DNA from 3 places in the Pantoea sp. SGAir0183 genome. Region 1 is predicted to be linked to each of the others. Evidence: predicted binding sites of a transcription regulator. Region 1 holds the regulator's gene; each other region holds the start of a gene.

Region 1 (9,902 bases):
CATCAGCGCGTCACTGCTGGTAATCAGCGTAGGCAGAAAGCTGGTGCAGCCCGATTTCACATTGGCGCGATGCATGGTTTCCAGCGTTTCCACGCTGATGGCGTCTATATCGTCATTAAACTGGACGCCGCCACAGCCGTTAAGCTGCAGGTCGATAAACCCGGGCGCGATAATGGCGCCGCTTACGTCCTGCTGTTCAATGCCTGACGGCAAGGCAGTAACAGGGCAAACCCGTTCAATGCGTCCGTCAGCGATCACCACGGCATGGTGATCCAGAATTTCGTAGCCGCTGTAGATTCGGCCATTGACTAATGCGTACATCTTCTTCTCCCGGCTTACCTGCCGCTCGTGCATCTGACAGCAGGTGACGTAATAACGGTATTAAACGCCCTGCATATTTTCCGCTTCCATTTCACGGAAGTACTTCACCGTTTTAACTTTCAACTCCATGGTCGCGGGCTCGTCGCAGACCACCACGGATTTAGGATGGAGTTGCAGGCAACTGATTGTCCACATGTGGTTCACGTTTCCTTCCACAGCAGCCTGCAACGCCTGTGCTTTAACGTGACCAGTAACCAGAATCATCACTTCTTCAGCGTCCAGCAGCGTGCCCACGCCAACGGTCAGGGCATATTTCGGCACCTGATCAACATCACCGTTAAAAAAGCGTGAATTTGCCACACGTGTGTCGTGAGTCAGCGTTTTGATACGAGTGCGTGAAGATAATGACGACGCGGGTTCGTTAAAGGCGATATGGCCATCATTACCGACGCCGCCCATGAACAGGTGGATTTTGCCCAGAGACCGAATTTTATCTTCATAACGGCGACATTCTGCGTCAATATCGGGCGCATTACCATTCAGCAAATTGATGTTTTCGGGTTGAATATCAACGTGGTCAAAGAAATTACGATGCATAAAGCTGTAGTAGCTTTCCGGATGCTCTTTCGGCAGCCCGACATATTCATCCATGTTGAAGGTAATGACATGTCTGAAGCTAACCTGGCCCGCTTTATGCATAACGATCAGGTGCTTGTACGCTTCCAGAGGCGTACCGCCCGTAGGCAGTCCCAGAATAAAGGGCTTGTCAGCGCTGGGATTAAACGCATTAATACGGTTCACTATATGGCGCGCTGCCCATTTGCCGACCTGAGTGGGAGTAGATAAAGGAATCAGTCTCATGTTGCACCTCAAATGTGAGTGAAGGATTCGACGCGCAGCAAAGCCATGTTGCCGGTGAGGACAGGTGAACGGGAAGGAAACGCGCGTCTCGATATTTCGCATCATAAAATAAGTGGGCGTTCATAGCCAGTCATGTCGACGTTAAAAATCAATCTTTGGTGATTTTTGTCACAAATGGCTGCTATTAATTTGTAGAGCGAATTAATTTGTTATTACACTCCTCTGCACTGAGTGTAATGCCGTCAGAAGCGGGCTGCTGACATAACAACATTAAGCGGCAGCCATGCAATAAGTCAGTTTCAATGGGGGAAAAGGTCAATGTTAAGTTACTTACAACGTGTGGGGCGGGCCCTGATGGTGCCGGTCGCTACGCTGCCCGCAGCAGCAATTTTAATGGGAATAGGGTACTGGATCGATCCTGACAGCTGGGGTGCAGGCAATGCCTTTGCCGCGTTGTTAATTAAATCCGGTGGCGCGATCATCGAAAATATGTCGGTGCTGTTCGCCATTGGCGTTGCATACGGCATGTCAAAAGATAAAGACGGTGCGGCTGCACTGACCGGCTTTGTGGGCTTCCTGGTCGTCACTACGCTGTGTTCACCGGCTGCTGTAGCCATGATCCAGAAAATCCCGGTGGCGGACGTGCCGGCGGCGTTTGGAAAAATCAGCAACCAGTTTGTCGGTATTCTGGTAGGCGTGCTGTCCGCAGAAGTCTATAACCGTTTTAGCCATGTAGAACTGCCCAAAGCGTTCTCATTCTTTAGCGGGCGTCGGCTGGTGCCTATTCTGGTGTCCTTCCTGATGATTCTGGTGGCATTTATCCTGATGTACATCTGGCCTGTCATCTTTAATGGTCTGGTGAGCTTCGGTGAGCATATACAAAAACTGGGATCGGTTGGTGCGGGTGTTTACGCCTTCTTTAACCGTTTGCTTATTCCGGTTGGCTTACATCATGCGCTGAACTCCGTTTTCTGGTTCGACGTAGCAGGCATTAACGATATCCCTAAATTCCTCGGCGGTGCGCAGTCACTGGCAAATGGCACTGCTATCCCGGGCATCACTGGCCGCTATCAGGCGGGTTTCTTCCCAATTATGATGTTCGGTTTGCCGGGCGCGGCGCTGGCAATTTACCATTGCGCTCGCCCTGAAAACCGGGCAAAAGTGGGCGGTATCATGCTGGCGGCCGCTTTCGCAGCATTCTTTACCGGTATCACCGAACCGCTGGAATTCTCCTTTATGTTCGTGGCACCGGTACTGTATGTCATCCATGCTGTACTGACCGGCATCTCGGTCTTTATCGCTGCCAGCATGCACTGGATTGCCGGCTTTGGCTTCAGTGCGGGATTAGTGGATATGGTGCTCTCTACCCGTAATCCCCTGGCGACGCACTGGTACATGCTGATTCCGCAGGGCCTGGTGTTCTTCGTGATTTATTATCTGGTCTTCCGCTTTACCATCAAAAAATTCAACCTGATGACCCCAGGTCGTGAACTGGCGGTAGCGGGGGATGAAGCGGACGGTTATGACGTGAACGTTGATACCACTGATAATGGTGAAAGCGCCACGGAATCACTGGCACGCCGCTACATCGGCGCGGTGGGCGGTTCAGACAACCTTACCGCCATTGATGCCTGTATTACCCGTTTACGTCTGAACGTGAAAGATGCGGGCCAGGTTAACGAAGGTGTGGCAAAACGGCTGGGTGCGTCGGGTGTGATTCGCCTCAACAAGCAAAGTGTCCAGATTATCGTGGGTACCCAGGCGGAAAGTATCGCCACGGCCATGAAAAAAGTGCTGGTGAAAGGCCCGGTTGCTGGCGCAGCCAGCAGTGGCAGTGCGCCAGCCCCCGCTAACGAGGCCAAACCCCAGGCCGTCCTGAACAGTGAAAAACGCGTTATCGCAACGCTGGTGGCCCCGGTGAGCGGTGAGGTTATCGCACTGGATGCGGTGCCGGATGAGGCTTTCGCCAGTAAAGCCGTGGGTGATGGCGTGGCGATTAAGCCGAGCGACAAGCGCGTCGTTGCGCCTGTAGCCGGTACGGTGGTGAAAATTTTCAACACGAACCATGCTTTCTGTCTGGAAAGTGAAAACGGGGTAGAGATCGTCGTGCACATGGGGCTGGATACCGTGGCGCTGGACGGTCAGGGCTTTACCCGTTTAGTGGAAGAGGGTGCACAGGTCACAGCAGGCCAGCCGGTGCTGGAGATGGATCTGGACTATCTTAACGCCCATGCCCGCTCAATGATCAGTCCGGTGGTGGTGAGCAATATTGAAGACTTCGCCGGTTTAACGCTGCTGACGCAGGGCCAGGTCATCGCCGGTGAAACCCCGCTGTATGAAGTAAAAGGCTAATTCCCTGTATCCTCAACAAAAGGCAGGAAGCGATTCCTGCCTTTTTTATTTTAATCGCCCAACAAACGGTTGTTTCTCTGCAACGCTTTGTGGATCATACCCGGATATTACGTGGTATAAACCACCCATTCTATGCGTTGAGGATTTTGAGATGAGTGAGGCTGAAGCCCGCCCAACGAACTTTATTCGTCAGATTATTGACGAGGATTTGGCGAGCGGTAAGCACAGCAGTGTGCATACCCGTTTTCCGCCAGAGCCAAATGGTTATCTGCATATCGGCCATGCTAAATCAATCTGCCTGAATTTCGGTATTGCACAAGATTATCAGGGCGAGTGCAATCTGCGTTTTGACGATACCAATCCGGTCAAAGAAGATATGGAGTTCGTCGAATCCATTAAGCGTGACGTGCAGTGGCTGGGTTTTACCTGGAGCGGCGAGGTTCGTTATTCATCTGACTATTTCGACCAGCTTTATCACTATGCCGTTGAACTGATCAACAAAGGCCTGGCCTACGTTGATGAACTGACGCCAGACGAAATTCGTGAATACCGCGGTACCTTAACGGCACCGGGTAAAAACAGCCCTTACCGCGACCGCAGTGTGGAAGAGAACCTCGCGCTGTTTGAAAAAATGCGCAATGGCGAGTTCGCAGAGGGCAAAGCCTGTCTGCGCGCGAAAATCGACATGGCTTCCAGCTTTATCGTCATGCGCGATCCGGTGCTGTACCGCATCAAGTTTGCCGAGCATCATCAAACCGGCAATAAGTGGTGCATCTACCCGATGTACGATTTCACCCACTGCATTTCGGATGCGCTGGAAGGCATTACGCACTCCCTTTGCACGCTGGAATTCCAGGACAACCGCCGCCTGTATGACTGGGTGCTGGATAACATTACTATTCCTGTTCATCCGCGTCAGTATGAGTTTTCGCGCCTGAATCTGGAGTATGCGGTGATGTCAAAACGCAAACTGACGCAGTTGGTCAGCGAGAAGCATGTTGAAGGCTGGGACGATCCGCGCATGTTAACCGTGTCGGGTTTGCGTCGTCGTGGTTACACCGCGGCCTCCATTCGTGAGTTCTGCCGCCGCATTGGTATCACGAAGCAGGACAACATCGTTGAAATGGCTTCGCTGGAATCCTGTATCCGCGACGATCTCAACGAAAATGCGCCGCGGGCGATGGCGGTGCTGGATCCGGTGAAAATTGTGCTGGAAAACCTGCCTGCCGGGCACAATGAAGTGCTCAGCATGCCAAATCATCCTAACAAACCGGAAATGGGCACACGCGATGTTCCCTTTAGCCGCGAGATCTGGATCGATCGTGCCGACTTCCGCGAAGAGGCGAATAAGCAATATAAGCGCCTGGTGCTGGGTAAAGAAGTGCGTCTGCGTAATGCCTATGTCATCCGTGCGGAACGGACCGCGAAAGATGAAGAAGGCAATATCACCTGCATCTACTGCACCTGTGACGTCGATACGCTGAGCAAAGATCCTGCTGATGGCCGTAAAGTCAAAGGGGTTATCCACTGGGTCTCAGCTGAACATGCACTACCGGCAGAATTCCGTCTGTATGACCGTCTGTTCAGCGTCCCGAATCCGGGTGCGGCGGATGATTTTCTGACGACAATCAATCCGGATTCGCTGGCGATTAAACACGGCTTCGTTGAACCCGGTCTGCGTGACGCAGAAGCCAGTGCGCCTTATCAGTTCGAACGTGAAGGCTATTTCTGCGCTGACAGTGTGTATTCAACACCGTCGCAGTTAGTGTTTAACCGTACTGTTGGTCTGCGCGATACCTGGGCGAAAAACGGCGAATAATTTACGCCGCATGGTCATCAGATGATCGGTAAAGGGCGAGCAATCGCCCTTTTTTATTGGGTGGATTTTTTTTAGCGCCGACATTTGTCCTGAACCCGTTTAATTCGATTAATTTTACTTCTGTGGAATCGCTCTCAGTTTAATTTTTTTAATAACTTTCCCGGTGTGAATTATTTTTTTTCAGGTACGCTAACCCTCTGTAGTCTTTGTTTGCGGGTTAAAAAGGAAAAAAATGACAGTTTTCGCACAGGAAGCCAAACACAGCGTTGTCGTCTTACATCAACTCATTGAACATATTTTTAACCACAGCCGTGACAGTGGTGACAGCTTTCATCTGCTGCTTTCTCATTTTCATCCTGACTTCCAGATGGTCACGCCACAGGGCAAGATGCTGAACCTCAATGAGGTTGAAGAACTCTTTCGCCGCTTACAGGGCGCACGGGAAGGGATGCGCATCGCGACCAGCGAACATGTGATCCTGTCAGAGCACGCTAACGAGGTCACCATTCAGTATCGGGAAGTGCAGATGATGAATGGGGAAAATAAAAGCCGCATTTCCGTTGCGATTCTGGACTGCTCCACCTCGGTGCCCCGCTGGCGCTACCTGCAGGAAACGCTGGTGGCGTGACTGACAGGCACAAAAAAGCCGATGCAGGCATCGGCTTTTTCTTTACCGTCTGACAAACGTTACTTGTCGTGCAGTGTTTCGTCTTCGCGGCAATCGCCCAGGGCACAGTGACCATACAGGTACAGGCTGTGGTTGGTGAGCTTAATACCGTGACGGGTCGCGATATCACGCTGACGCGTTTCAATAGACTCATCACTAAATTCAATGACTTTACCGCAATCCAGACAGATCAGGTGATCGTGATGGTGCTGCTGCGTCAGCTCAAACACCGATTTACCGCCTTCAAAGTTGTGGCGGGTCACAATGCCGGCATCGTCGAACTGGTTCAGTACACGGTAAACCGTGGCCAGTCCAATCTCTTCGCCCATATCAATCAGGCGTTTATACAGATCTTCCGCGCTGACGTGATGGCATGCAGGTTCCTGAAGCACTTCCAGAATTTTGAGTCTGGGCAGGGTGACTTTCAGGCCAGCCTTCTTTAATGCGGTGTTGTTGTCAGTCATGCGGATATTGTCCTGTTACTTTGGTCACTCTTGTGGCATGTAGCCTGTATGTCGATCGACCGCCATTCTCATTTGCGTCTCATTATAGAACTGATGCGCTGAAATGAAAACCGATGCTGCCTGCGATGAAACCGTGGCGATGTTCGCGGTACAAAGCATGGAGGGCGGGCTGGCTACCATTTCGCGTTGTGTCATCTCAATTCCAGGGAAATAAGCAGATGATCGATGCGGGTATTCTACAGACTAAATGCGGAAAGTTACAAAAATGTAGCTATTATTTTTATAGGAAAAGCCATTGATGCAGTGTGGACCAGCGCCCACACTGCGCTCACGGCTATCAGGCTTCGATAATTTCTTTGAGTTGCAGTTCATCGAAGATCTGCTTAACCCACTTGTCGACGCGTTCGTTCGTCAGTTCTGGCTGGCGATCTTCATCAATCGCCAGGCCCAGGAAGTGGTTATCGTCTGCCAGACCTTTTGAGGCCTCGAAGTGGTAACCCTCGGTTGGCCAGTGGCCCACGATAATGGCACCGTTAGGTTCGATGATGTCACGAATGGTGCCCATCGCGTCACAGAAGTACTCGGCGTAGTCTTCCTGATCGCCACAACCGAACAGCGCCACCAGCTTACCGTTGAAGTCGATCTCTTCCAGCGTCGGGAAAAAGTCATCCCAGTCGCACTGTGCTTCACCATAGTACCAGGTCGGAATACCCAGCAGCAGGATGTCAAAGGCTTCCAGATCTTCTTTAGTGCTTTTCGCGATGTCGTGAACCTCTGCAACGTCTTTGCCCAGTTGTTTCTGGATCATTTTTGCAATGTTTTCGGTGTTACCGGTATCGCTGCCAAAGAAGATGCCTACGATTGCCATGGGTAAAATAACCTCTTAAATCCTGATGATAGAATGAATGCCTGAGCATATTCAGCAAATGATAGCAGACCACGCAAAAGGGCGGAACTTGTAAAGCCGCGACATTTGTTTCTGTGTGCGGTTTGCGTGCGTTAGTCCAGTTTGAGTTGCGCCAGCAGCATTTGTTCAATTAATTCACTGCGGCTGAGATTACGCTGTTCAGCCAGCGTATTAAGCGCTTCTACCGCCTGGCTGTTCATTTTGAGTTCGACACGGCGAAGCCCGCGCCCTTTGTCACGTTTCAGTTGATTGCGTTTATTGATACGCAGTTGTTCATCACGCGTAAGCGGACTGGTTTTAGGGCGACCAGGGCGACGCTCGTTAGCGAACAGATCGAGCGTCGTGCGGTCAGTGTTTTCTTTTGCCATGGCTTAGTACAACTGAATGGGCGCAAACGGATCGTGCCGCTGCGCAGATTAAATTACTGGCTTTTACCGTGGATACGCGCCCACGGCAAAAATTTAGCGCGCCATCATACTCCAGGCTAACCATGGACGCCAATCCTAAACTTTTACAGCCAGTTAAGCGGATTTATCGTGCAAAAAAGCGGCGAATGCTGCGTAAAACAGCATCAGGTTTTTCGGCGTGGACCCAGTGACCTGCACCGCCAATCACGTGCGCCTGCGCGGCGGGAAACTGTTGCAGTATCGCGTCACGGTACTGATTGTCCAGATAAGGGGAGTCACCACCGCGAATGAACAACGCCGGGTGCGGCCACGCGGGCACCGTTTCCCAACCCGTGATATACGCATAGTTGTCCCAGAGCGCTGGAACGTTAAAGCGCCATTCACCGCTACTGAACGATTTCAGGATGAACTGAATCACACCTTCTTCGTTAAGATGCTGACGCATAATCCCGGCCGCCTCACTGCGCAGCGTCACGCCCGCGTCGGTGACGGCTCGGATCGCGGCAAAAATTTCGTCGTGGCGGCGCGTCTGATAGTCGACGGGCGCAATGTCGATCATCACCATCTGTTCTATCCGCTCAGGGGCCAGGGCGCTCATCGTCATGGCAATTTTACCGCCCATGGAGTGACCAATGACGGAAAGGCGCTCAATGCCCTGCGCATCAAGCGTGTCCAGCATATCCTGGGCCATAACCTGATAGGTCATCTCGTCAGCGCGCGGAGATAAGCCATGATTACGCACATCAACCTGGATAAGCGGATGGTCATCTTTCAGACCGCGCGCCAGAACGCCGAGGTTATCAAGACTGCCAAACAAACCGTGAATGAGCAGAACGGGTGTGGAATCAGCAGAAGATTGTTCAGTTTGCAGACGGGCATTCAAAATCATAGCAAAGTTCTTAAGTGTGAGACCTGCGCTTAGGTTATCATGGTTTCACCTTTTCAGGTGCGCTGCTTCCGGTGGCATTAGGACATATTCTGACTTTTGCCCCTAAACCGTTTGAATGCTATCAGCCTGTCTGAATTTAACTTTATAATCTTCATGTTAGAACCTGCACACGGCCTGAAACCCCGGTGTTCACCTCTGGATTTTCAGAAAATCGCGGGTTCTGTCGTGAGTCAAAACCGTACGGAATAAGATGAAAACGATCGAAGTTGACGAAGAGCTCTACCGTTATATTGCCAGCCACACGCAACATATTGGCGAAAGCGCATCCGATATTCTGCGCCGTATGCTGAAGTTTACTGCGGGTCAGACAGCCACCGCGACCGAAACACAGCCTGTTGCCGCCTCGCAGCCGTCTAAAACGGCACAGTCGGCAGGGAATGAGTCACGCCCTCAGGATCGTGTTCGTGCGGTGCGCGAGTTGCTGCTTTCTGATGAATATGCAGAGCAGAAGCGGGCGGTAAATCGCTTTATGCTAATCTTGTCAACGCTCTATCGTCTGGATACGGCCGCGTTTGCTGAGGCGACCACCTCCATGCAGGGCCGTACGCGCATCTATTTTGCAGGCGATGAGCACACGCTGCTGCAAAGCGGCACCCATACCAAGCCGAAGCATGTGCCCGGCACGCCGTACTGGGTCATTACGAATACCAATACCGGTCGTAAACGCAGCATGATCGAACACATTATGCTGTCGATGCAGTTCCCATCGGAACTGGCTGAGAAAGTTTGCGGCACCATTTAAACTGAAGCGTCAGGGAGAAGCGCCAATGGCCAATCACCCCCGTGCCGGGCAGCCTGCCCAGCAGAGCGATTTGATTAACGTTGCACAATTAACTTCACAATATTATGTCCTGCAGCCCGATGTGGCGAATCCAGAACATGCGGTGAAATTTGGCACATCAGGCCATCGCGGTAGCGCAGGACGTCACAGCTTTAACGAAAAGCACATTCTGGCGATTGCGCAGGCGATTGCGGAAGAGCGTAAAAAGAACGGTATTACCGGCCCGTGCTATGTGGGTAAAGATACGCACGCGCTGTCTGAGCCCGCGCTGCTGTCCGTGCTGTCCGTGCTGACCGCAAACGGGGTTGATGTGATCGTTCAGCAGGATAACGGTTATACGCCAACGCCTGCGATTTCGAACGCTATCCTTGAAC
Region 2 (9,902 bases), 2.0 Mb from region 1:
TATCCCGGCTCACCCGTGGAGATTCGCCAGTTGTGCGAAGAGCTGGGCCTGGAAATTTTACTGTTCCAGCCCTTCCGTGACTTCGAAGGCGGCCCGCGTGACAGGCTGGCACAAAATCTGGCCCGTGCGGCGCGCAAGTTTGAGGTGATGACGCAACTGGGCTGTCAGCGGATGCTGGTATGCAGTAATGTGTCACCCGACTGCAGCGATGATTTCAACACCCAGGTCAGCGATCTGCGTGCGCTGGCGGAGCTGGCCGCGCAGTACGGTATTACCCTCGGTTATGAGGCGCTGGCCTGGGGCCGACATGTCAGCCTGTGGCGTGATGCCTGGGCCCGCGTGGAAGCGGTGGACCATCCCTCCTTTGGCATTGTGCTCGACAGTTTTCATATTTTATCTCGCGGCGACAGCCTTGACGGCCTGGACATCGTGCCGCCCGAAAAAATAGTGTTCGTGCAACTGGCAGATGCGCCGCTGCTGAAAATGGACGTGCTTTCCTGGAGCCGTCACTTCCGCTGCTTCCCCGGCCAGGGGGAACTGAATCTGACGCAGTTTATGACGCAGCTGTCAGCACATGGCTATCGCGATGCCTGGTCGCTGGAGATTTTTAACGACGGATTCCGCGCTTCACCGGTAGTGCCGACGGCGCAGGACGGCTACCGATCGCTGTTGTGGCTGGAGGAGCAAACCCGCGACTGGCTGGTCAGACAACCGCTGCTGCCCAGCGCGCTGGCTTCACTGGCGGGAGAAGAATTATTTCACTCAGCGCCTCAGCCGCCGCTGCTGGCACTGGAGTTTATTGAATTTGCCGTCAGCCATAACGATGCGCTGGCGTTAGGGCAGTGGCTCACGCAGCTTGGCCTGGTGCACGCGGGCGAGCACCGTTCGAAACAGGTTTCGCTTTATCGCAACGGCAAGGTCAACGTCATTCTGAATGCGCAGCCCGACAGCCAGGCCAGCGGTTACTACCATCAGCATGGTATTTCCCTCTGTGCAGTGGCCTGGCGCGTACGCGGCGTGGAGAACCTGATTCAGCGGGCGCAGGATTATGGCTACGCTATCTGGCAGGGCGAAACCGGCCCAAATGAACGTCAGATACCGGCTTTATGCGCGCCGGATGGCAGCCTGATTTATCTGGTGGAAGACGAGCCCGCCGGTCAGGACGGTTACCACAGTGATTTCAATTTAACGCATCGCAGCGCGCCTCAGCCTGCGATGCAGACCCTGGATCATCTGGCGATCGCGTTGCCGGATGAAGCGCGCGACAACTGGATTATGTTCCTGCGCAGCGTACCGGGCTTTGTTCAGGATACCGAATGGGAACTGCCTGATCCGCTTGGGCTGGTGCGCAGCCGCGTTTTACGCAGCCCGAATGATGCTATCCGTCTGCCGTTGAATATGTCAGTCAGCCGGGAAACGCAGATCGCCCGTGCGTTGACGACCTACCAGGGGGCGGGATTACAGCACGTGGCGTTTGGTTGCGACGATCTGTTCAGCGCAGTAAAAGCCGCTCGCGAACGCGGCCTGAAAACCTTGCGCATCCCCGCTAACTATTATCAGGATCTGCTGGCGCGCTTTGACCTCGACCCGGATTTTCTGGCGCAGTTACAGCGCTTTGACGTGATGTATGATAGCGATGAACAGGGCGGAGAGCTGCTTCACGTCTATACGGAACCCTATGAAAAAGGGCGCTTTTTCTTTGAACTACTGGAGCGGCGGCGTCGCTATCACGGCTTCGGTGCGGCAAACGCGCCGGTACGGCTGACCGCCATGCGGTAATACACAGGGGCCAGGCTGACTGGCCCCGTTACCCCAATCCCGCGTTTTCTCTCTTTCCCTTTGCTGGCATCACGCCGATCACGCTCACAATCCTCACCGGACAGTCCAGACAGACTTTCCAGAAAATTCCTTATTTTTAACAAGCCATTAACGCATTTCAGCTGCCCGCACGGGCGCAGGTTGCGCGATAAACGCACAAAATTTCGATTATCGCCATTTCTTGCCCTGCAGCGCCTGCATATAGTAACTGCACATTACTTATTTCACCGGAGAGTCACCGTGGCGGAAAGCAAAGCAATTGATGTTCGGGCGTTAATCGACAGCCGCCCGCTGGGAATGTGGCAAAAGATGGTGGTGCTGTTCGGCTTCTGCATCATCGCGCTTGATGGGTTCGATATCGCCATCATGGGGTTTATTGCCCCTGAATTAAAAGCAGACTGGGGGATCACGAATCGCGAACTGGGGCTGATTATCAGCGCGGCGCTGGTGGGACTGGCGCTGGGGGCGATGCTCTCGGGTCCGCTGTCCGATAAGCTGGGCCGAAAAGTGGTCATCATTAACAGCGTGTTCTTTTTTGGCGCGTGGACGCTGATCACCGCCTTCTCGCAAAATATGGAACAGATGGTCCTGTTTCGCTTTCTCACCGGCCTGGGTTTAGGCGCGGCGATGCCGAATGTGGGGACGCTGGTGGCAGAGTTTGCCCCGGCCAGACGGCGCGCCTTTCTTATCACCGTCGTTTTTTGTGGCTTTACTTTTGGCGCGGCACTGGGCGGTTTCGCCGCCTCCTGGCTGATGCCGCACTTTGGCTGGCATGCTGTGCTGTTGCTGGGCGGCATCCTGCCGATCCTGTTTGTGCCGTTACTGCTTTGGGCGCTGCCGGAGTCGGTCTGCTTTCTGGTGGTCAGGCGCGCGGCCAGCCAAAAAATTCACCGTATCCTGGCGAAACTGGCCCCGGATCTGGATCTGCAACAGTGTACGCTGGCGTTGCCCCCGGTCAGTCGGGCTCACGCGCAACCTGTTAAAGTCGTCCTCAATGACACCTACCGCTTCGGCAGCCTGATGCTGTGGGGCGCCTATTTCACCGCACTGTTTCTGTTTTACACCCTGGGCAGCTGGCTGCCGATGCTGATTAAAGACAACGGTTTTAGCGTGGTTCAGGCAGCGGTTATTACGGCCCTGTTCCAGGCTGGCGGCACATGCGGTTCTCTGTTTTCCGGCTGGCTGATGGATCGTATTGAATCGCATCGTGCCTTATCGCTGATTTACGGTGCGGGTGGACTGTTTACTGTTTGTATGGGGCTGTCGATGACGCATCCGGTGTTGCTTGGCGGCTGCGCACTGATGATAGGCTTTTGCATTGGTGGCGCGAACACCGGAATGAATGCCCTGTCGGCCAGCTTTTATCCCACCGAGGCGCGGGCAACCGGTTCCAGCTGGATGCACGGCGTCGGGCGCGTTGGCGCAATCCTGAGTGCGCTGGCGGGCGCGGAAATGCTGGCGCTGGGATGGGGCGTTACCACGATTTTCGCGGTATTAGCGATTCCGGCCTTGCTGACGGTGGCAATGATTGCGGCGAAAGGACGCTATCAGCAGCGCCAGCGCGCGGACAGCGGCACCGTCTCCCGCTGGGGCGTCAGCCCGGGGGATATCCATTAACCTGCCCAGCCGCCGTCAATGCAGACAGGGCAGTAAGCCCGCGTCCATGTCCCGTTGCGGCACAAACAGATTTTGCTGTGCCGCGTTGTCTGCCTGACTCAGGCAGGGCGGCAGCGGTTGCGCAGGGCGCTGACGCAGTAAGGTATCAGGCTGGAACAGGGGGGAGGTTGACGTACTTACCGGTGTTGGCGCTTCCCCGCTGTCTGCACGGAATGGCGGCCGGACGGACTTTTTACCGGCGTGATGCGCATAGTGAAAACGCTTCAGTTTGCCCGGCGGTGCCGCATTGCGTGAAGCATGAATAAAGCGAATGAGCGCGACCGTGCGGAGCTGACGACTGAAACACTTCACCATACCGGATGAGGGCTTGCCCGATTCATAGCAGCGCCTGAAGAAGTGTAACGTAATCAAGGTGTTCGTCGCGGCATAGCACGCCCCTGAACAGGGTGAAACCATGCCCGATCCCGGCAACAGCAGTGAGATAAGCAGGAAGACGCGCGACAGCCAGAGAGAGGCTGGGCGTCCCGGCATTTGTGGCGAGTCCTCAGCGCCTGGTACAGATACCAAAGAGGACCGGCGCGCGCCGGCACTCAGTGACGCATCTTCCGCATGGGCCCGGACGGATTGCCGATCAGCGTGGCGATTGCAGGCAGCGATCCTGTTATGTGAAGCACAGCGGCCCTGCTGCTTTATTCGACGAAAAAACGTCATCAGGCTGGCGATAAAGAGGTTACTCATCGGCTGTTTTCATTATGTTTGCGCAACGGCCACTTACAACAGGCAAACCCTGACTGGCGGCCTCAATGTTTTACGTGCTGGCTTATCTGACAATGAAAATTCAGATTGATGCTGGACCGGATAAAATTATTTTTCTCGCGCCATTATGACGCCCGATGGCTTATTAAACGCCACAAAACACTTTCCCTGCGTCTGCGGTTAGCGTGCTCAGCAGGGCGGGCTGCGGATCAACTCACTCTCCATGCGCATCAGCCATCGACCAGGCAGTTTCTGACCGCCCTCATCGCTACGTTGCATACTGTCCGGATACAGGCAACACGGTGCAACAGATACGGCTACGCGTTATCCCTTCTTCCAGCGATGTCCAGCTATTTGATTGTAAATACTAATGAGAACCACTATCAATTCGATTGATTTTTGCTATCATTTGCCCTTATTCCGCATCCTGTATATGAAGTTGGAGAAGCAGCGTGGTAGCCAGTGATTTAATGCAAGCGGACCTTTCCGTGTGGGGCATGTATCAGCATGCCGATATTGTGGTGAAGGTTGTCATGATCGGTCTGTTACTGGCCTCAGTCGTGACCTGGGCCATTTTCTTCGGGAAGTACGCTGAGCTGAGCGCCGCCAGACGTCGCCTGAAGCGTGAACAGCTGGCATTAGGCGAAGCCCGCAGTCTCAATGATGCCGCGCGCGCGGCCCAGAGCTTCCATGCGGCCAGCCACAGCGCGGTGCTGTTACATGATGCGCAAAACGAGCTGGACCTGTCCGCAGGCGTGGAAGAAACCGGCGGCATTAAAGAACGCACTGCGTTTCGTCTTGAGCGTCGGGTTGCGGCATTCTGCCGTCATGCGGGGCGCGGGAATGGCTTCCTGGCCACGATTGGCTCGGTGGCGCCCTTCGTCGGCCTGTTTGGTACCGTCTGGGGCATCATGAACAGCTTTATCGGTATTGCCAAAACCCAGACGACTAACCTGGCGGTCGTGGCACCGGGTATCGCCGAAGCGCTGCTGGCGACGGCCATTGGTTTAGTCGCGGCGATTCCGGCGGTTGTGATTTATAACGTGTTTGCCCGTATGATCGCTAATTACAAAGCCTCCTTAGGCGACGTTGCCGCGCAGGTCATGCTGCTGCAAAGTCGCGATATCGACCTGGGAAACCTGGCTCAGCCTGAGGTCAGCCGTCCTGCCGCCGCGCAAAAACTGCGTCTGGGGTAAGCGTTATGGCAATGCGATTTAACGACAGCTCAGAAACCGATGGTGAAATGCATGAAATCAACGTCACGCCGTTTATCGACGTGATGCTGGTACTGCTGATTATCTTTATGGTGGCTGCGCCCCTGGCAACGGTGGATGTGCGTGTGAATCTGCCCGCGTCCACCAGTGCGCCGCAACCGCGTCCGGAAAAACCGGTCTATCTCTCGATTAAAGCCGATAAGCAGCTTTACGTAGGTAACGATCAGGTGAACAAGGACGCGCTTATCAACGTGTTGATGCAGCAGACGCAAGGCAACAAAGATACCACCATTTTCTTCCAGGCCGACAAATCGGTCGATTATGAAACCCTGATGAGCGTGATGGATGAACTGCGCACGGCGGGTTATCTCAAGATCGGCCTGATGGGGATGGAGACGGTAAAAAAATAACGCGTCGTTGATGTGCGCAGGCTAAACCCGTCCTGCACAGCCTTGCATTGAGTGCGTTTCGCCTGTTTCTCCTTCATCCGTTTATCCCTTGTTTTGTAAGACAGCGCGTTCAGCCCGACGCGCTTTTTTTATGCCTGAATTTTTGCCACATCTTGTCTGGCAAATCCTGCGCCGAGCAGGCAGTTACGCTACTGTAACCCTTCTGTTAATTTCTTGTTACTTAAACCAGAGAGTTTGTAAAGTGCAATGGTGATGGAGGTCACATTAATCTCACCTCTGGCAGGCTAAAAGGGATAAAAAACCAAGGAAGCAGTTATGAGCCAAAGTGAAACTTTACAAAAGCCGCCAAAAGGTGCGGCCAGAACCATTTTCAATGTTACCAGCGGTAATTTCCTTGAAATGTACGATTTTATGGTGTTTGGCTACTACGCCACGGCCATTTCCAAAACCTTTTTCCCCGGAGACGATCCCTTCTCCTCGTTAATGCTGACACTGATGACCTTCGGTGCCGGCTTTCTGATGCGTCCTCTGGGGGCGATTATTCTGGGAGCGTACATTGACCATCATGGCCGTCGTAAAGGACTGCTGTTAACGCTTGGGCTGATGGCGTTAGGCACGCTGACTATCGCACTGGTCCCGGGTTATGCCACCCTGGGTGCCGCCGCACCGATACTCATTTTACTTGGTCGCTTATTGCAGGGTTTTTCTGCCGGGGTAGAACTGGGCGGCGTTTCGGTTTATCTGGCCGAAGTGGCACCGAAAGGGCGTAAAGGGTTCTTTGTCAGCTGGCAGTCCGGTAGCCAGCAAATCGCGGTGATCTTCGCGGCTCTGCTGGGGCTGGGGCTGAATCATCTGCTCTCACATGATGAGGTGACCGAATGGGGCTGGCGTATTCCGTTTGTCGTGGGCTGCCTGATCGTCCCTTTCCTGTTCTATATTCGTCGCATGCTGGAAGAGACCGAAGCCTTTAGTCAGCGTAAACACCATCCATCAATGACCGACATTATGCGTTCCGTCGCCAGCAATTGGGCACTGGTGCTGGCCGGTATGCTGATGGTGGTGACCACCACGGTGATGTTTTACATGATCACCGCGTTCACGCCAACCTTCGGCAAGACCGTATTAATGATGAGTGACAAACAGGCCTTTATGGTGACGCTGTTTGTGGGGATTTCCAACCTGTTCTGGCTCCCGGTGATGGGCGCGCTGTCTGACCGCGTAGGTCGTCGTCCGCTGCTGCTGACGTTTACGGTATTGATGATTGCCACCGCCTGGCCTGTGCTGCACTGGATGGTTGGCGCGCCGAGCTTCGGCCACCTGCTGGCGGCGGAGCTCTGGCTCTCCTTCCTGTACGCCAGCTACAACGGCGCGATGGTGGTTTATCTGGCAGAAATTATGCCCGCTGAGGTGCGTGCCGCCGGTTTCTCGCTGGCTTACAGCCTGGCCACGGCGCTGTTCGGTGGCTTCACGCCCGCCGTTTCCAGCTATCTGATCCACGCCAGCGGCGATAAGGCGATGCCCGGCGCGTGGCTGACCTTTGCGGCCATTTGTGGATTAATCGGGACATTACTGATTGGCCGCATGGTGAAACAGTATCGCGCCCGGCATAGCGGAACCCCCGTCAGCGCGCCGCTCTAAAACGCGATATCCACCACGACGCTGTCGGTATAATTCCCTGCAGGCGGCGTATTTTGGGTGGTGAGGACACGCGCAGTGTAGTTGTAGCTGCGCGTCAGCCCATCGGTACTGACGGTATCCGCCGCCGTGCTGCTTACCCGTTCCGTGCCACTCGGTCCCCAGCGATTACTGGTCGTTCCTTTATAAATCTCGTAACTCAGTTGGTTCGTCCCACTCGCCATATTACGTACGCTGCTTACCGCGTTATTGCCGTTGCTTAACCCCACTGTATAGGTGCTTCCTTTACTGCACAGGACATTGATGGTTTGTGACACGCTGCCAAAACTGGCGACCAGCGGTGCGCTGCCAAAGCTGATATTGGGCGCAGTGATGGCGGTACAGTCGTTGCTGAGCACCACGGTAACAGTAATGGGAATGACGCCGCTGCCGGTTTGCGGTGTGAGACACAGGCCAACAGCCGAAACGCTGGTACAGATGTTGTAGGTGACCGTCATATTCAGCGTCACCGTGTAGGTCCCGGCGGCCACGGTTTGCCCGGTGAGGGTGCGCAAATAGACCGGAATGGCAAAGTTGAGACTACCCAGCAATCCCGCCAGGTTGATTAAGGTGGCGGAGTTGTAGACAAACGCAGGTCCGCCAATGGTGAGCTCACTGGCACAGGCGCTGTCGGTACATAACCGCACCGGAATGTTGTCGCTGCCGGTATCGCCGCTCCGTTTGAGGATGCCGCGCGTCCCATTGGCGTTGCTGGCGCTGGTCAGCTGAAAGGTGATCTGGTTATTGCTCAGCAGCGACAGCGCGCTGCCGGCCCCGCAGTTGACGTCAGCATTGGTCGAGGTGCTACTGACCGTGGTGTTAGCCACAAAGGTGGTCACACTGCCAAAGCTGGCGCTGGAGGCGGGCAGGGCACAGGCGGCGTAACTCAGCGAGGGTAACAGCAGCAGGCAAAGCAGCAACATTAGCGTTTTCATGGGGTGATTCCGGCAGTGGCGTTATCGGGATTAGGCACGGATGCGCCTCTGGGGAGCGGCGGCAACGGGCAGGTAAGCGGGCCATACGTTTTGAGTGCCTGCGGCTGACCGCCAGGCAACGTCAGGATCGTTTCGCAGGCGCGGCCATCAGGGGCGATCACGCGGATGGGATTGGTGGCACCCAGTTCTTCCATCCAGACAATACCGTCCCAACCCACATAGCCCGTAGCCCGTCCCGGCCGAATCACCTGGCTGGACACGGGCAGCGGCTTATCCTGACCGTCATGCAGTATCACGCTGGCGGCGCGCAACCGCTCGACCGGGAAGTTCAGCAAAAACCCACTTTGCCGTTTAACGGCAAAGCGCTGCTCGACGTTGGGCACCGTCATATCGGCGGGCAGATCGAGCGTATCGATGTCGTATTTAGCGGGATAGTAGCTGCTGATCGACGGCACCAGCAGATAGCCCTGGCGGTCGGTGCGTCCCATCGACTGATTTTCATAGCGCACATTCACGTCAGGGTAATGGGTTTTCACCACCACAAACGCATCGTTAATGGTGTTAGCGGCAAACACCTGGCTGTCCATTAACACCACCGAGCCGGACACATCGGCCCACTGGGTGAGGTTGTCGTCATCGCCGTAGAAGCCGGCAGAGGTATCGATCTTGTTATTGCGGTAACGCAGACTGCCCTGGCGATAGTCGCCACTGTTGCCGCCCTGGTTCGCCCAGGAGGCATCCCAGGCGAATCCGCCATCGCTGGGCATGGCGCGGGATAAATACGCCCGCTGGCTTTGTTGACCCTGTTGATCGCGTTCGACGCTCAGGGAAGCATTACTGTTTTCACCAAACGGAATCACCAGCGAGACTGCGCCGCTCCATTCTCCCTGCTCTCTGTCGCGGCTGGCGGAGACATACAGGCTGGCATTGCCCCACAAATTTTTACTCCAGGAGAGGTTCCACAGGCGGGTACGCTGGTTATCGCCGCTGGCAATGTCGATCCAGGCCGCGCCCAGACTGCCATAGCGATTGAGCGACACGCTGGCGGTGTACTGCGCTGTGCGCCGTGCCAGGCTGTAGCGGTTATCTGCATAGAGGGCGTTGCTCTGGCTACTCACCAACGCCAGGTTGCCAAAGCCCGCGCTGCGCACCGTATGCTGAGTGCCCAGGCTGAAACGGCTGGTGTTGTATTGATAACCCCAGCTGTACTGATTGCCCGACTCGCTGTCCAGGTGGCTCTGTGCGGCGGCGCCGTTGATCACGCCCCAACTGCCGACTTTAAACAGGGCACCTGCGCCGCCCATGGCCAAATCGCGGCTCCCTTCACCATGGCTTTCCAGTGTGAGCCAGTCTGTCAGGCCATAGCGCCACGAGCCGCTCATCGCGGCCGCACCGTAATCGGCGTTTTTGATGCCGTAATTTTGCCGAAGCGCACCGGCTGAAAAGGCGTAGTCAGACAGGCCTGGCTTGAGCAAGTT
Region 3 (9,902 bases), 530 kb from region 1:
CTGAGCTATACGCAGTTGCTGCAGGAGGAGCTAGGGCAGTCCATTCTGGATCGGTTCGCGGCTCAGTTGACAAGCCACGGGGTGGAACCCGAGGACTATATCTTTATGCCCGTGCATCCGTGGCAGTGGCAGAACAAGCTGCTGACGGTGTTTGCGGCGGATATTGCCAGTCGGGACATTATTTATCTGGGCATCGGTGATGACCAGTATCAGGCGCAGCAGTCGATTCGTACCTTCTTTAACCGCAGCCAGCCCCACAAGCGTTATGTGAAAACTGCCCTGTCGGTGCTCAACATGGGCTTTATGCGCGGCTTGTCGCCGTACTATATGGCGACCACGCCTGCGATTAATGAATGGCTGGAAACGCTGGTGGCAAACGACAGCTGGCTTCAGCGCTGCAACTTCCGCATCCTGCGCGAGGTGGCCGCCGTGGGCTATCACAACCGCCATTACGAACGTGCCATTAAGGGCGATTCCGCCTATAAGAAAATGTTTGCGGCCCTGTGGCGCGATAATCCGGTTCCTGATTTGCAGCCCGGCCAGCGCTTGATGACCATGGCGGCGTTCCTGCATGTTGATCATCATCAGCAGCCGTTACTGCCCGCACTGATCGCCGACTCAGGCCTGCCTGCGGCACAGTGGGTTGAACGTTACCTTAACTGTTACCTCAGTCCGCTGCTGCACTGCTTCTATCAACACGATCTGGTGTTTATGCCCCACGGCGAAAATCTGATCCTGCTGCTGGAAAACAATGTGCCGGTCAGCGCCTACATGAAAGACATTGGCGAAGAAATCGCCGTCATGAACCCGGAGGCGGTACTGCCGGAGAACGTCCAGCGTCTGGCGGTAGACGTGCCTGAAGAACTGAAGCTGTTGTCGATTTTTACCGACGTCTTTGACTGTATCTTCCGCTTTATCAGCGCGATTTTGCACCAGTCAGGTACGCTGCCCGAGAGTCAGTTCTGGCAGTTGGTGGCACAGTGCGTGAAGGATTATCAGCAGGCGCATCCGCAGCTGGCCAGTAAATTTGCCCGCTACGATATGTTTGCGCCCACCTTTACCCGCTCCTGTCTGAACCGCCTGCAGCTGGCCAATAATCAGCAGATGATCAACCTGTCCGATCCTGCCGAAAACCTCAAGTTTGCCGGCACGCTGGAGAATCCTGTCGCCCAGTGGCGTTAACGGGATCATCACCGCCTTCCCATCAGCGCGGTCGCCCTGGCGGCCGCGTTTTTCTCGTTTTACTGGATAATACTGACGATGGCTCGTTTTCAACCTGTCTCGCGCCTGACGCGACGACATCTGTTATTTCCTTTATCGCTGGTGCTGTTTGAGTTTGCCACCTATCTCGCGCATGACATGATTCAGCCCGGCATGCTGCGGGTCACACAGGCGTTTCACGTGGGCCCGGAGTGGGTGGCCACCTCGCTGACCGCCTATCTGATGGGCGGGATGCTGTTACAGTGGCTCCTGGGGCCGCTGTCCGACAAGCTGGGCCGCCGTCCGGTCCTGCTGACCGGTGTTGCGTTTTTTATGCTGACCTGTCTGGCGACGCACTGGGTGCAGGGCATCGGGCCCTTTATCCTGCTGCGCTTTCTGCAGGGCATCAGCCTGTGCTTTATCGGTGCGGTGGGCTATGCCGCCATTCAGGAGGCTTTTGACGAGGCACTCAGCGTAAAGATGATGGCGCTGATGGCGAACGTTGCGCTGCTGGCTCCGCTGGCCGGGCCGCTGGCGGGTACGGCGTTTCTGGCCGTCGCAGACTGGCGCACACTGTTTCTGTTTTTCGCTGCTCTGGCCGCGCTGTCGCTCATTGGCCTGGGCCTGTCGATGCCGGAAACCGCAGGTGACAGACGCACCTCCGTATCGCTGCCGTCGCTGGCGGCGGGCTATTATGCGTTGCTAAAAGACCGCCAGGTGATGTGCGGTTCGCTGGCTATTGGCCTGGTGACGATTCCCTGCCTGACATGGGTCGCGCTTTCGCCTGTTATCCTGATTCACGGTCTGGGCCTGAGCCGACTGGATTACGCACTGCTTCAACTGCCGGTCTTTATGGCAATGATTGCCGGGAATCTCACGCTGGGACGACTGGCCAGCCGTCTCTCCGTCGAGCAGCCGTTACGGTTGGGTGCCTGGCCTGTGGTTACAGGGCTTTTGATCGCTGCGCTGAGCACGTTATGGCAGGCGGACAGCTACATTGGGCTCACGGCTGGCCTCAGCCTGTACGGCTTCGGCAGCGGGATGGTCAATGCCGGACTGTACCGACTGACGTTATTTTCCAGTCAGGCAGGGAAGGGCAGCGTGGCAGCGATGCTGGGCATGGTCAGTATGGTGGTCTTTGCTTTTGGGATTGAGGCAGGCAAAGTGGCCTATTTTCATGGCGGTACCGCAGGCTTCAGCCTGTTGAATCTGATCTGTGGTGTGCTGTGGCTGTGGTTAGTACGTGTTTTTCTGCGAGAAAAACAGCGGCGACATTGCGCCGCTGTGGCATAAGCGGTGACAGGCGGCACGGATTGCCGCCCTGGGAGGGATCAGAAATCGTAGCCGACGGTCGCCACCACGGTGCGCTCTGCGCCCCAGTAGCAGAAGCCCGTGCCGTAGCAGGCAGAAACGTAGTCGCGATCGGTCAGGTTATTGGCATTAAGCTGCACAAACGCGCCTTTGAGGCTGCTGTTCCAGGCACCTAAATCAGCGCGGACCGAGGCGTCAAACAGCGTAGCGGAAGGCAGACGTGTGGTGTTCTCATTGTCTGCCCACTGCCGACCAATGTAACGCACGCCAGCACCGACGCTGATTCCCGCATCAAACTGGTATTTCGCCCAGGCAGACGCCATCGAGTCAGGCGTCACGTAAGGCGTGTGGCCGTTATTGCCGTCGATGGAATCTTTGAAGCGCACATGGTTCACCGTCACGCTCGCCAGCGTGCTCAGTCGCGGGGTGAGCTGATTATGCGCTTCCAGTTCGAGGCCCTGAGAGTGCACTTTGCCAGCCGGTTCATAATAGGAGCCTACTACCACGCGGTTACCGACATCATTCTGTGTCAGGTCGTAGATCGCGGCGGAGTAGAGATCGGACGTGCCCACGGGCTGGTACTTAATGCCGGTCTCATACTGCTCCGAGGTCGTTGGCTTCAGCAGGTTGCCATCCCGTCCGGAAAGGGACTGTGGCGTAATCGCCTGGCTGTAGCTGACGTAGGGCGAAATCCCGTTATCAAAGGCATACAGCAGCGCCGCCCGGCCACTGACGTGATCATCCTGACGACGATATTGGGTATCGGTGCTGTACTGGCGGTTTTCAGACACGATGCGATCGTAGCGGCCTGAGAGATCCAGATGCCATTTGTCCCATTTCAGCTCATCCTGCAGGTACACGCCGGTTTGATAGTAACGACGCTGTGAATTTGTAAACACGTAAGCCGGATTCACGCCCACGGCCTGACCTGTCAGCGCATTGAGTGAACTGGCTGGGCCGCTGGCATCCCGTAAATCGTTCGTGTACTGATGGTATTCCGCACCCAGCACCACCTTGTGATCCACCGGACCGGTATTAAAGTCGGCTTCCAGCTGGTTATCAATCGCGTACGCCTGCAGCGACGAACGCGAGCCGGAATAGTAGCGATTGAGCAGTTCGGACTGCGGTGATGCCCAGCCAATCTGATAAACCTGATCCAGATCGACATTGGAATGGGAGTAGCTGGCATTCGAGCGAAACGCCCAGGTTTCATTAAAGCGGTGAGCGAATTCCGCGCTGTAAATTTGCTCCCGCCGTTTGAACTGATCCAGCGCGCTGTCGCCATCATAGAAACCGGTGCTGAGCTTACGCCCGTTATGTTCGGTGATGCTGCCGTCCCCAGGCACGGCACTGTGATAGCCGCCGGACGGATCTTTTTGCAGATAAGCGCGCAGCAGGAGTGACGTATCCTCATCAGGTTGCCACAGCAGTGAAGGCGAAATCGCATATTTTTCTTCGCGTGTGTGATCGTACTGCGTATCACTGTTGCGCGTTATGCCGGTCAGACGAAACGCCCACTGATCGTTGATGGCATTGGTGTAATCAAACGCAGCGCTGTTGGTGTTATGGTTGCCGGTAGACAAACGGAAATGTCCCTCAGGCGCATACTGCGGACGTCTGGAGCTTTCCATCACTAAGCCACCCGGCACCGTCTGTCCATAGAGGGCAGAAGAAGGACCTTTGATCACATCAATACGGTCGAGGAACCAGGGATCGACCTGCAGCACGTTATAGCTGCCGGGATCGCTCATCAGGCGCAGACCGTCCAGGAAAATGTTATCGACATCGCCGCCGTGGAAGCCGCGCAGAGAGACCGTGTCGTAGCGGGTGGCTGCGCCAGCGAAGTTCGTGAAGGCACCGGCGGTGTAGTTAAGCGCCTGATTCACATCCATTGCGCCCTGATCGGCCATTTGCTGGCGCGTCACGACCGAAACGGACTGACCGGTGGTAATCAAAGGACGATCGGTTTTGGTTGCCCCTTTACTGACGGTCGCCGTGTAGCCTTCAGTGGGCGTGGTCGATGTTTCTTCCGGCTTTGCTGTCACCACCAGCGTATCGGCGGCAAAGGAGACCGCAGGGGCGGCAATGGCGATGGAACACAGTAGCGCTAACCGTTTCGGGCCAAAAGGCATTCTCATTGTTTATCCCTTACAAAGGCAAATACAACGCGCCCGGTAGAAGAAAGGCGCAGAAAGTCATGTGACAAAGGTGTTATGCATATTGAATGCAAATGAGAATTATTATACTTACTGTTATTTATTACAAGATGTCTTGTGCGTTATTACACAAGAATTTAACGACGGAAAAGAAACGGGCCGGTCACGGATGCGTACCGTGGGCGTGCATGGCTCAGGTGGGAAGAAAGCGCAGGGTGCCGCGATCCAGGCAGGTCAGCCTGCGCGCCGACCTGCCTGACAGGAGGAGAATCAGATGGCGACCAGGCTCCGCACGTTATCCGTTTCCATCTCTTCACCGCGCCCGCGCTGGATAATTTCACCGCGCGACATGACCAGATAGCGGTCGGCCAGGTCCGCGGCAAAATCATAAAACTGCTCGACCAGCAGAATCGCCATGTCGCCGCGCTGTGCCAGTTGGCGGATCACCAGGCCAATCTCTTTGATCACTGAAGGCTGAATCCCTTCGGTAGGCTCGTCGAGGATCAGCAACTGTGGACGGCTGGCCAGCGCCCGGCCAATGGCCAACTGCTGTTGCTGGCCGCCGGACAGATCGCCGCCCCGGCGGGATTTCATATCGAACAATACCGGAAACAGCTGGTAAATCTCTTCAGGCACCTGCTTTGCCTGCGAGGATGAGAAGCGTGACAGACCCATCAGCAGATTCTCTTCAACCGTCAGACGCGGAAAAATCTCCCGCCCCTGCGGCACGTAAGCCATGCCGGCCTGCACGCGCTGGTGGGGCTTTCGCCCGTTGATGATATTGTCCTGCCAGCACACCTCGCCCGATTTAGCCGGTATTAAGCCCATCAGGCATTTCAGCAGCGTGGTTTTCCCCACACCGTTGCGGCCGAGCAGGCAGGTGACTTCACCCTGTTTAACCTCAAAAGACAGGCCACGCAGAATGTGGCTGCCGCCATAATACTGATGCAGTTCAGATACCTGTAACATTTAGCGCCCCAAATAAACGTCAATGACCTGCTCGTTGGCCTGTACCTCGCGCAGGGAACCTTCTGCCAGTACGGCTCCCTGATGCAAAACGGTGACGTGATCGGCAATAGTTTCCACGAAGCCCATATCGTGCTCAACCACCATAAGTGAATGCTTGCCCGCCAGACTGCGAAACAGTTCTGCGGTGTAGTCAGTTTCCGCATCGGTCATGCCCGCAGCGGGCTCATCAAGCAGCAGCAGGTGCGGTTCCTGCACCAGCAGCATGCCGATTTCAAGAAATTGCTTTTGGCCATGCGACAGCAGACCTGCCGTTCGCTGGCGGGCGGCGCTAAGCCGCAGCAGCGTCAGGATCTCATCGATCCGATCCCGTTGCGCGCTGTCAAGGCGCGCACGCAGGCTGGCCCAGACGGTTTTGGTGGTTTTCAGGGCAATCTCCAGATTCTCAAATACCGTCAGCGCTTCAAACACTGTCGGCTTCTGAAATTTGCGCCCAATTCCGCTACGGGCAATCTCCACCGGAGACAGGGCGATGAGGTTTTTATCCTGATCGTAAATGACCTGCCCTGTGTCGGGACGCGTTTTGCCGGTAATAACGTCCATCAGCGTAGTTTTACCTGCGCCATTAGGGCCAATGATGCAGCGCAGTTCACCGACGCCAATCTGTAAAGAGAGATTGTTAAGCGCACGAAACCCCTCAAAGGTTACGGTGATGTTAGCCAACTGCAGGACCGGATCGCGCTGGGCACGATAACGATCGGCTGGCAGAGTTTGGGTGAACAGGGTCTCAGTCATCTTTTCTCCGGCGCAGTAAACCCATCACGCCACGCGGCAGAAACAGCGTGACCAAAATAAACATCATCCCCAGGAAAAACAGCCAGTACTCCGGAAAAGCCACGGTGAAGACGCTTTTCGCGCCGTTGACGATGGCGGCCCCGAGCAACGGACCGATAAGCGTACCGCGCCCGCCAAGTGCGACCCAGATAGCGGCTTCAATGGAGTTGGTCGGGGACATTTCACTGGGGTTAATAATGCCAACCTGGGGCACATAGAGCGCGCCTGCCAGGCCACATAGCATGGCCGAGAGGGTCCAGACGAACAGCTTAAAACCCCGGGGATCGTAACCGCAGAACATCAGGCGGTTTTCGGCATCCCGAACAGCGGTCAGCACCCGGCCAAATTTACTGCGGGCCAGCGCGAAGCCCAGCACCAGGCTTGCTAACAGCAGCATGACGGTAGCAATAAACAAGCCGATGCGCGTGTTGGTTGAGGTCACACTAAAGCCCAGCAGGGTCGTAAAACCGGTAAAGCCGTTGTTACCGCCAAAACCGGTTTCGTTGCGAAAGAACAGCAGCATGCCGGCATAGGTCAGCGCCTGGGTCATGATTGAGAAATACACGCCTTTGATTTTCGAGCGGAAGGCAAAAAAACCAAACACCAGCGCCAGCAGGCCCGGCACGAGGACAATCAGACACAGCGCCCAGGCGAAATGCTGCGTGCCTGCCCAAAACCACGGCAGCCGATCCCAGGACAGGAAGGTCATAAACGCGGGCAGGCTGTCCCCGGAGGCCTGGCGCATCAGGTACATGCCCATCGCATAGCCGCCCAGCGCAAAAAACAGGCCATGCCCCAGAGAAAGTAAGCCCGCATAACCCCACACCAGATCCAGCGCCACCGCGACCACGGCGTAGCACAGAATTTTACCGACCAGCGTTAAGGTATAGGTGGAGATCGCCAGCGGATGCGAGGCGGGCAGCAGTGCCAGGAACGGCATGATCAGCAGCAGCAGCGTAACGACTGCGCCAATGCCCAGCGTCAGGCGCGGTGCCTGACGCGTCAGACGTAAGGTGAGAGGTTGCGTCATCAGTCAGTCACCCTTCCTTTCACGGCAAACAGTCCCTGCGGACGTTTCTGAATAAACAGCACGATCAACACCAGAATAAGGATTTTCCCCAATACGGCCCCCATCTGAGGCTCCAGCACTTTGTTGAGAATGCCCAGTCCCAGTGCGGCGACCACGGTTCCGGCAAGCTGGCCGACGCCGCCCAGCACCACTACCAGGAAAGAATCGATGATGTAGCCCTGGCCCAGTTCTGGCCCGACATTGCCTAACTGCGACAGAGCGACGCCGCCCAGCCCCGCGATACCGGAACCCAGACCAAATGCCAGCATGTCCACGCGGCCCGTCGGCACGCCACAGCAGTCGGCCATGGCCCGGTTTTGGGTGACGGCGCGCACGTTCATCCCCAGCCGCGTACGGTTGAGGAGCAGCCAGGTTAGTATCAGCACAAACACCACGAACAGGATGACTGCAATGCGGTTCCAGGGCAGAACCAGATTGGGCAGCACCTGCAATCCGCCCGACAGCCAGGCGGGATTGGCGACCTCCAGGTTCTGCGCACCAAACAGCATACGCACCAGCTGAATCAGCATCAGGCTGATGCCCCAGGTCGCGAGCAGGGTTTCCAGTGGGCGGCCATACAAATGGCGAATGATGGTGCGCTCCAGCGCCATTCCAATGGCTGCCGTCATCAGAAACGCGACCGGCAGCGCCAGCAGCGGATACCAGGCGATATACTGCGGTGCAAACTGCTGGAACAGGTTTTGTACCAGCCAGGTGGCATACGCGCCCAGCATCAGCATTTCACCGTGCGCCATATTGATCACCCCCAGCAGACCGTAGGTGATGGCCAGGCCCAGCGCGGCCAGCAGCAGGATCGATCCCAGCGAGAGCCCGCTGAATGCCTGCCCCAGCAGATCGCCCCACATCAGGCGACTTTTCATCTGCTTCAGGCTGTCTGCCGCTGCCTCTCGCACCGTTTCATCGGGCTCGGCTGCGGGCTGCGTCAGGCGCTGCAGGCTGGCCTGAGTATTAGGATCGCTGGATTCGCCCAGCAGTTTGACCGCTCGCAGCCGCACTATCGGCTGCGGGCTGGTCAGCTGCAGACTGGCCGCCGTCATGGCCAGCGCAGCATGAACCTGAGGATCCGTTTCAACACTGAGGCGTTTCTCTATGAGCGGAAGCAGGTCAGCGGCCGCGTCGTTTTGTAACTGCTGCGCCGCGCGCAGGCGCACGCCGGCATCAGGGCTTACCAGCTGATGGGCGGCGAGAGCACTGGCGACCAGTACACGCAGGCGGTTGTTCATAAACAGCTTTTTAACGTCGCCGTTGGGCTGTGCGGCGTCATCCAGTGGCTGAAGCGTATTCCCGGTTTTACTAAAGGGATGGTGGTTCTGATCCGTTACGACGGTTTCGGCTTTTAACGCTTCCAGCAAGGGTAAACGGCGGGCATCTGGCGCAGCGGCCCACTGTTGCAGCAGATCGGCCTGCTGAGTTCGGCTGGCGGCGGCAAAATCCGTAGCGGGTCCGGCGCTGGCAAACAGCGGCAGAAGCAGCAATAACGCTAAAAAATTCAGGCGAAGCATCATGGTGAGCCTCATCAAAAGGGCGAGCATAGGATGTCCTGACGGCCGCCCTCACAGCCAGCGCGAGGGCGGTCTGAGTTTTACTGCGTCGTTTTCACGGGATGATCCGGTTTTTTATCATTGCCGGGAATATACGGGCTCCAGGGCTGGGCACGTACCGGTTTGTCCGTCTGCCAGACCACGTTAAACTGACCGTTTTCTTCAACTTCGCCAATCATCACGGGTTTGTGCAGATGGTGGTTGGTCTGATCCATCGTCAGGGTAAACCCGTCCGGGGCCTTAAAGGTCTGACCGGCCATGGCCGCACGCACTTTATCCACATTGGTCGTACCGGCTTTCTCGACGGCCTGCGCCCACATATGAATGCCTACGTAGGTGGCTTCCATCGGGTCATTGGTTACCACGGTGCTGGCATTCGGCAGATTGTGCGCTTTTGCATAAGCCCGATAGTCGGCAACAAATTTCGCGTTGGTCGGGTTATCTAAGGATTCAAAATAGTTCCAGGCTGCCAGCTGACCGACCAGCGGTTTAGTATCAATCCCACGAAGTTCCTCTTCACCCACCGAGAAGGCTACGACCGGGATATCGGTGGCTTTGATGCCCTGGTTAGCCAGTTCCTTGTAGAACGGTACGTTGGAATCGCCATTGATGGTGGAGACCACCGCGGTTTTGCCGCCAGCGGCGAACGTCTTGATATTAGAGACGATGGTCTGGTAATCGCTGTAGCCAAACGGGGTGTACACTTCCTCGATATCTTTATCCTGCACGCCTTTTGAATGCAGGAAGGCGCGTAAAATCTTGTTGGTGGTGCGGGGATAAACATAATCTGTTCCCAGCAGGAAG

The links. The regulator Fur, encoded in region 1, represses iron uptake genes when iron is present. The targets are predictions, from matches to a motif close to ATAATAATGAGAACNACTATCAA.
Region 2: the regulator Fur is predicted to act here: its motif matches at 4,556-4,578, upstream of exbB (tol-pal system-associated acyl-CoA thioesterase).
Region 3: the regulator Fur is predicted to act here: its motif matches at 4,736-4,758, upstream of C1N59_RS17005 (TonB-dependent siderophore receptor).

Annotation. Positions count from the first base shown of each region.
Region 1 is NZ_CP028053.1:3,132,193-3,142,094, reverse strand. It holds gene nagA (N-acetylglucosamine-6-phosphate deacetylase) at 1-321, opposite strand, end outside; gene nagB (glucosamine-6-phosphate deaminase) at 382-1,182, opposite strand; gene nagE (N-acetylglucosamine-specific PTS transporter subunit IIBC) at 1,501-3,534, shown strand; gene glnS (glutamine--tRNA ligase) at 3,686-5,353, shown strand; gene C1N59_RS14595 (hypothetical protein) at 5,586-5,981, shown strand; gene fur (ferric iron uptake transcriptional regulator) at 6,041-6,484, opposite strand; gene fldA (flavodoxin FldA) at 6,822-7,352, opposite strand; gene ybfE (LexA regulated protein) at 7,484-7,759, opposite strand; gene ybfF (esterase) at 7,923-8,687, opposite strand; gene seqA (replication initiation negative regulator SeqA) at 8,938-9,489, shown strand; gene pgm (phosphoglucomutase (alpha-D-glucose-1,6-bisphosphate-dependent)) at 9,515-9,902, shown strand, end outside.
Region 2 is NZ_CP028053.1:719,432-729,333, forward strand. It holds gene C1N59_RS03520 (bifunctional sugar phosphate isomerase/epimerase/4-hydroxyphenylpyruvate dioxygenase family protein) at 1-1,779, shown strand, start outside; gene C1N59_RS03525 (MFS transporter) at 2,059-3,435, shown strand; gene C1N59_RS03530 (hypothetical protein) at 3,451-3,966, opposite strand; gene exbB (tol-pal system-associated acyl-CoA thioesterase) at 4,662-5,387, shown strand; gene exbD (TonB system transport protein ExbD) at 5,393-5,815, shown strand; gene C1N59_RS03545 (MFS transporter) at 6,131-7,453, shown strand; gene C1N59_RS03550 (Csu type fimbrial protein) at 7,450-8,424, opposite strand; gene C1N59_RS03555 (fimbria/pilus outer membrane usher protein) at 8,421-9,902, opposite strand, start outside.
Region 3 is NZ_CP028053.1:3,658,569-3,668,470, reverse strand. It holds gene C1N59_RS17015 (GNAT family N-acetyltransferase) at 1-1,182, shown strand, start outside; gene C1N59_RS17010 (MFS transporter) at 1,261-2,493, shown strand; gene C1N59_RS17005 (TonB-dependent siderophore receptor) at 2,532-4,649, opposite strand; gene urtE (urea ABC transporter ATP-binding subunit UrtE) at 4,938-5,636, opposite strand; gene urtD (urea ABC transporter ATP-binding protein UrtD) at 5,637-6,428, opposite strand; gene urtC (urea ABC transporter permease subunit UrtC) at 6,421-7,497, opposite strand; gene urtB (urea ABC transporter permease subunit UrtB) at 7,497-9,062, opposite strand; gene urtA (urea ABC transporter substrate-binding protein) at 9,140-9,902, opposite strand, start outside.